DNA from 2 places in the Paenibacillus sp. FSL H7-0716 genome. Region 2 is predicted to be linked to the other one. Evidence: predicted binding sites of a transcription regulator. Region 2 holds the regulator's gene; the other holds the start of a gene.
What was found. The regulator Rex, encoded in region 2, represses fermentation and respiration genes when NADH is low (regulators of the CRP and FNR family bind a similar motif). The targets are predictions, from matches to a motif close to TTGTGAAATATTTCACAA.
Positions count from the first base shown of each region.

Region 1 (3,415 bases), on a different contig from region 2:
ATGCTCCGCTACCTGTTCAGCCAATGCACGAACAATCTCATAACCGGTAGCATCCCCATTAGCATGCAAGATACGGCGGTGGCTGTGCGCTCCTTCCTGAGTTAAAGCCAGTACCCCATCTTCCTTATCAAACAAAGTTCCTAAGCGAATTAACTCATGAACGCCTTCCGGCCCTTCATTAACAAGTGCATCGACAGCTGTTGAAGAGCAAAGACCTGCTCCGGCCATTAAGGTATCCTGCCGGTGGTATGCAGGGGAATCATCCTCAGCTATAACAGCTGCGATCCCTCCCTGTGCATAGCGAGTATTACTTTCCATCACTGATTTCTTTGTGATCATTATGACACGCCGATCTTCACTGGCTTTAATAGCCGTGAATAGTCCGGCAATCCCTGAACCAATAACAATACAATCTGTCTTTACCGTAGGAATATCCCGAAGATCAAAATCAACCAAATATTGTGGAATCATGACCGCTTTTCACCTGTTTCAACGAAAGAGTAGCGCATGCTACCGGACTTGTAGCATGCGCTCTAGGGATGTTCTGGCTTTGTCGGCGACAGCAGGCGGTACATAGATTTGTGGCTTCATCGTCTCCAGGCATTTCACCAGTTTTTTTAGATTATTAACTTTCATATTAGGACAAACAAGAAATTTGGTAGCAAAATGGAATTCTTTATCTGGACTATCCTTACGAAGCTGATATCCGGTACCATCTTCCGTTCCAACGATAAATTGCTTACGATCCGATTTCCGGCAATACTCCAGAATTGATGTAGTGCTGCCTACATAGTCACCCATGGCCACTACTTCAGGACGGCACTCTGGATGAACTACAAATTCCGCATCTGGATATTTTGCTCTCATTTCTACTACATCTTTGACGGTCAACATGTCGTGAGTGTTGCAATAGCCTTCCCAAATAATCAGCTTCTTGCCCGTCTGATCTTGTACATATTGACCAAGATTCTTATCTGGGACCCAAATAATCTCTTCGGCGTCAAGGGATTCGATTACTTTCACAGCATTAGCAGAGGTACAACAAATATCGGTTTCTGCTTTAATCTCGGCGGACGAGTTAATATAAGTGACTACTTTAGCATTTGGATGTTGAGCTTTTAGCTTACGCAAACCGTCTACATTGACCATATCTGCCATTGGACAGCCTGCACGTTCATCAGGAATAAGGACGGTTTTGTTCGGGGCTAGAATTTTTGCACTTTCCCCCATGAAATGAACACCACAGAATACAATAACTTCCGCATCTGTCTCTGCAGCCTTCTGAGCGAGTAAAAAAGAGTCGCCCCGGAAATCGGCAACCTCCTGAATTTCATCACGTTGATAATAATGAGCTAAAATGATTGCGTTTCGTTCCTTTTTAAGCTGTTCAAGACGTATACGAAGTTCTCGATTCTGTTCCTGCTTGCGCTCAAGCGCCAGAGCTTCCACCGATTGTTCTCCCCCTTAAATCCTCGCGGCTTTTCGCCGACATGATGTTATCAAATGGCATGCGCCATCATGGTGAAAAAATGAACATGCTGATATAAATAGTAAGTAATATTAATCACTAATGTACACAACGTTCCAGCCCCTGTCAATGTAACTGGACAGGCTTTAAGGCATAGAATCCCTTAAAAATTAAAATAAAAAATCCGGAGAACAGTTACGTTCTCCGGATAAATTTACATCATATGAATGGTGAACCCAATTAGGTAAGGCTAGTGCCCCCACCTTTATTGTCATCGTCAGAACCGTCATTACCCTCAGTATCAGGGTTATTCGGGATATCCTTTGACAGGTCAGGAAGTGTGGACTGTTCATCCTCAGGCTTGCCTTGAATACGAACTCGCACATCACCGATATTGTCAATGACAGGCTCGCCAACTTCATGGGCAACACCTTCGCCAACTTCTGGTTTACCATCCTCGGAAAGGAATCCTTGTTCAATCAGTTGTGTAATCTGATCAAGCTCAAGTGTTTCTTTCTCAAGTAATGTATTGGCAATCAAGTGCATTTCTTTGGAGTGTTTGATCAACAGATCTTTACAACGTTCGTAACTCGAAGTAATAAAGTTCTGCATTTCCTGATCAATCTCATAAGCAATGGAGTCACTGTAATTCTGTTCATGCCCAATATCACGACCCAAGAATACTTGACCTTGAGAAGATCCGAACTGCATAGGTCCAAGCTTATCGCTCATACCGTACTCCATAATCATGGCACGCACGATGCGCGTAGCCTGTTGGAAGTCACTGTATGCACCCGTACCGATCTCACCAATAAACAATTCTTCGGCAACACGTCCACCAAGTAATCCAGTAACCTTATCCAAAAGCTCCTGCTTGGTAACGATCATCCGATCTTCCTTCGGAAGCATAATAACATATCCGCCTGCACGTCCGCGTGGGATAATAGTAACTTTATGCACCATATCGGCGTGCTCAAGGAAGTAACCAGCAATAGTATGGCCTGCTTCATGATAAGCTACAATACGTTTCTCGCGGTCACTGATCACACGACTGCGTTTCTCAGTACCTACGATAACACGGTCAATAGCTTCATCCACTTCAATCATGGAAATATCTTTACGGTTACGACGTGCAGCTAGCAAAGCTGCCTCATTCAGCAGATTCTCCAGATCAGCACCTGTGAATCCGGTTGTGCGTTTAGCAACAACATCCAGTCTTACATCTTTCGTAAGCGGTTTGTTACGAGCGTGAACCTTAAGTACAGCTTCACGGCCTTTCACATCAGGACGGTCAACCGTAATTTGACGGTCAAAACGTCCTGGACGAAGCAATGCCGGATCAAGTATATCAGCGCGGTTAGTCGCCGCTACAATAATAATGCCTTCGTTACCACCGAATCCATCCATCTCAACCAGCAATTGGTTAAGCGTCTGTTCACGCTCGTCATGTCCGCCACCAAGACCGGCGCCACGCTGACGACCTACAGCATCAATTTCATCAATGAAGATAATACATGGAGCATTCTTCTTAGCATTCTCGAACAAATCACGTACCCGAGAAGCACCGACACCCACGAACATTTCCACAAAGTCAGAACCGGAAATACTAAAGAAAGGAACGCCAGCTTCACCTGCTACCGCACGGGCAAGCAATGTTTTACCTGTTCCCGGAGGACCTACAAGCAATACGCCCTTAGGAATACGTGCGCCGACAGCTGCAAATTTGCGTGGATCTTTCAGGAACTCAACGACTTCGACAAGCTCTTGCTTCTCTTCGTCCGCCCCTGCAACATCCTCAAAGCTGATTTTCTTCTTCTCTTCATTATATAACCGAGCTTTGCTCTTGCCGAAATTCATGACTTTACCGCCGCCACCTTGCGCCTGGTTAAACAGGAAGAAGAACAAGATGAACATAATTACCAGTGGGATAATTGAAGAAAGGAATGT
Region 1 is NZ_JBBODA010000034.1:14,748-18,162, forward strand. Features, by position in the region: gene nadB (L-aspartate oxidase) at 1-471, opposite strand, end outside; gene nadA (quinolinate synthase NadA) at 511-1,449, opposite strand; gene ftsH (ATP-dependent zinc metalloprotease FtsH) at 1,709-3,415, opposite strand, start outside.
Region 1: a site for Rex is predicted at 1,520-1,537, ahead of nadA (quinolinate synthase NadA). Genes of this name have one in related genera too.

Region 2 (3,415 bases):
TGCGTGACCAGGAAAGCCAATCCTCAGCAGACAGTCTTGTTACTGATATTAGCGGTTTATTTAAGGATTTGGCTTCCATCCGTGAGCAAGTAAGATTCTTTATGGGGCTGAATGACGATAATGTAGTATATTGGCTGGAGGCAAATGGAAATTACCGCAGCAAATCACTACAGCTGTATGCCGTCCCTGTGGATGTTAGCAGCCAGCTTAAAGAGTTGTTCTTCGATAAGAAAAAAAGCATCGTGCTTACCTCGGCGACGCTGTCTGTAGATAAATCTTTTCAATTTATGATTGATAATCTCGGACTTAACGAAGCTGCGGAAGAGGGACGTCTAATGACCTCACTCCTTCCATCTCCCTTTAAGTATCGTGAGCAGGCACTGTTAGTTATACCGCGTGATTTTCCTAGTGTGAAGGGCAGTGTGGGCGATGCTCGATTTGTCGATACACTCGTACAGTCATTATCGGAAGCTGCTAAAACAACACGTGGGCGGATGCTGGTTCTGTTTACTTCTTATAAAATGCTGCGTCAGGTATATGATCCGCTTAAAGAGGCTTTGGCCTCACAAGAGATTACGGTGCTTGGTCAAGGCGTGGAAGGTGGCAGCCGGAGTAAGCTGATCCGCCGCTTTCAGGACAGTGCAGCATCCGTTCTGCTGGGGACGAGCAGCTTCTGGGAAGGTGTAGATATTCCAGGTGAAGCACTGACTTGCCTGGCCATCGTGAGACTTCCGTTTCAACCGCCGAATCACCCGTTGGCGGAAGCGAAGTCGGAGTTATTGCAGGCCCAGAAGAAGAATCCGTTCATGAAATTATCAGTTCCTCAAGCGGTTATTCGTTTTAAGCAGGGATTCGGAAGACTGGTTCGCACGGCGCAGGATCGCGGAATAGTTATTGTTTATGATACAAGGGTTATTGAATCTCATTACGGAAAGTATTTCCTTTATTCATTGCCTGGTCCCAAAATGGAGCATATGCTTACTGATCAAATGGTCCCTCGCATAGCGGAATGGCTAGAGGATGGCGGCGCTTCTTAAAACGCTCGTCTTCAGTTTAGCTCCTCCTTATCCTTAAGGGCGGTCTGTTACAGTACCGCCCTTAGTAAGGAGAGGTAGACGTTTGAATATGGATTTACACAAGAACATTATTATTTTTAGGAGGAAAAATATGAAATCGGATAAAATATCAGAAGCCGTTGTTCGCAGACTACCTGTGTACTTGCGTTTTTTGAATGATCTCCAGAATCGCGAAATATTAACAGTTTCCTCTCAGGAACTTGGACAAAAGCTTGATCTTAATCCCGCACAGATTCGTAAGGATTTAGCATATTTTGGTGACTTCGGCAGAAAAGGTATCGGCTACGATGTAACGTATCTTATTGAGAAAATCCGTCATATCCTAAAGCTGGATCAACAGCTTAATGTAGCTTTAGTTGGAGCAGGTAATCTCGGACATGCCTTGTCTAATTACAATGCATATCTTAAAGATACTATGAAAATCACGGCTATATTTGATTCGTACGCTCCTAAGGTTGGACGTAAGATCAACTCCCTTACTGTGCAACCGATGGATGAACTAGGCAGCACGATTCGTGAGCAAGGTATTCGCATTGCCATTATTACCGTACCTGATTCAGAAGCTCAAAATGTAGCAGATATTCTCATTTCTTCTGGGATTGAAGCGATTTTGAACTTTGCCCCTGTGATTCTGAAGACACCACCGAATATCCGGGTGCATGCAGCTGATTTTACAACTGATCTGCAAAGTCTTGCTTATTACTTGCGGGATGGAAAGGAAGAAAGCGAACATGAACAACAATAAAACGATAATTAAGGGCGGGTATTTTCTGACTCCGGGAACGGATGAGCCGGTTCTGAGTGGATATATGACTATTGAAGATGATTTAATCACTTACATAGGAAAAGAAGAGCCTCAGATGGAAGCTGGAGTGCAAGTGGTTGATGGCAGCCGTCTGCTGTTCATGCCTGGACTTGTAAACACACATGGTCATGCGGCGATGTCTTTGCTGCGTGGATATGGAGATGATTTAGCGCTACAAGTGTGGCTTCAGGAGAAGATGTGGCCGATGGAGGAAAAGTTCACCGGAGATGATGTATACTGGGGAACCTCCTTATCTGTATTGGAAATGCTGAAGGGTGGAACTACGACCTTCCTCGATATGTATGATCATATGGACCGAGTAGCCGAGGTAGCTGAGTTATCAGGTATCCGTTCCGTATTGATGCGTGGTGTGATCGGGTTATGTCCAGAGGATGTACAGAATCACAAGCTTGCGGAAGCGATTTCTTTTGCCCGTAACTGGCATGGAAAGGCTGACGGTAGAATTACTACTATGATCTCGCCACATGCCCCTTATACTTGCCCTCCGGACTTCCTGGTTAAGTTCGTGCAGGCAGCGCATGATCTGGATTTACCGATGCATACGCATATGTCCGAAACGAAACGTGAAGTGGAACAAAATGTGGCGGATTACGGGTTGCGTCCTGTAGCTCACTTAGAGAAGCTTGGAATGTTCACACGTCCCTCGATAGTTGCACATGGTGTTCATTTAAATGATGAAGAGATTGAGATCTTGGCTCGCCATAATGTGGGTGTATCTCATAATCCGGGCAGTAATTTGAAGCTGGCTAGCGGAGTGGCTCGGGTTACTGATCTTCTAAAAGCTGGTGTGAAGGTGTCTCTTGGCACGGATGGCGCGGCAAGCAACAATAACTTGGATATGTTTGAAGAGATGCGGCTTGCAGCTCTCATTCATAAGGGTGTCAGCGGTGATCCAACGGCTGTTCCAGCTCCAGAGGCTCTGCGTATGGCTACAGAATATGGCGCGCAGTCCATCTTTTTAAATAATGTAGGCAGACTTGCTGTAGGGATGAAAGCTGATTTCATTGCTATTGATATCGATCAGCCGCATTTGCTGCCACACACAGATCTGTTGTCTCATGCAGTTTACTCTGCTAGCGCTCAGGATGTTGAGCATGTGTGGGTGAATGGTAAACAGGTCATCAAGCATGGACAATGCTTAACCCTGGATGAGGAAGCTATCCGGCGTAAAGCGCAAGAAGCCTTCGAAGGTTTATTGAAGCGTTAAGTCTGGAGAATAACGAATAAATAAAAGGCTGCGACTTTTTGCTTTTAGCAAAAGTTGCGGCCTTTTGTGTATTTTTAAGGCTGGGAAAGCTAGAAAATTATGAAATTTTGGATAAACACGCGGGTGTGTTATATAATCAAAAAAGATATATTACTAGAAAGGGAGCTGTACCTTGAAGAAAAGGAAAAAATGGATCCTCCTGGGGTCAGTTCTGATTCTGCTCCTGGGGTTTGGACTTATCCAGTTCTATGCCTATATTATGAAAGATCAATGGAACGAGCGTGATATCGCTAAGGATGTTGCCAA
Region 2 is NZ_JBBODA010000002.1:28,086-31,500, reverse strand. Features, by position in the region: gene dinG (ATP-dependent DNA helicase DinG) at 1-1,037, shown strand, start outside; gene MHH60_RS02965 (redox-sensing transcriptional repressor Rex) at 1,168-1,821, shown strand; gene MHH60_RS02960 (amidohydrolase) at 1,808-3,109, shown strand; gene MHH60_RS02955 (cell wall elongation regulator TseB-like domain-containing protein) at 3,282-3,415, shown strand, end outside.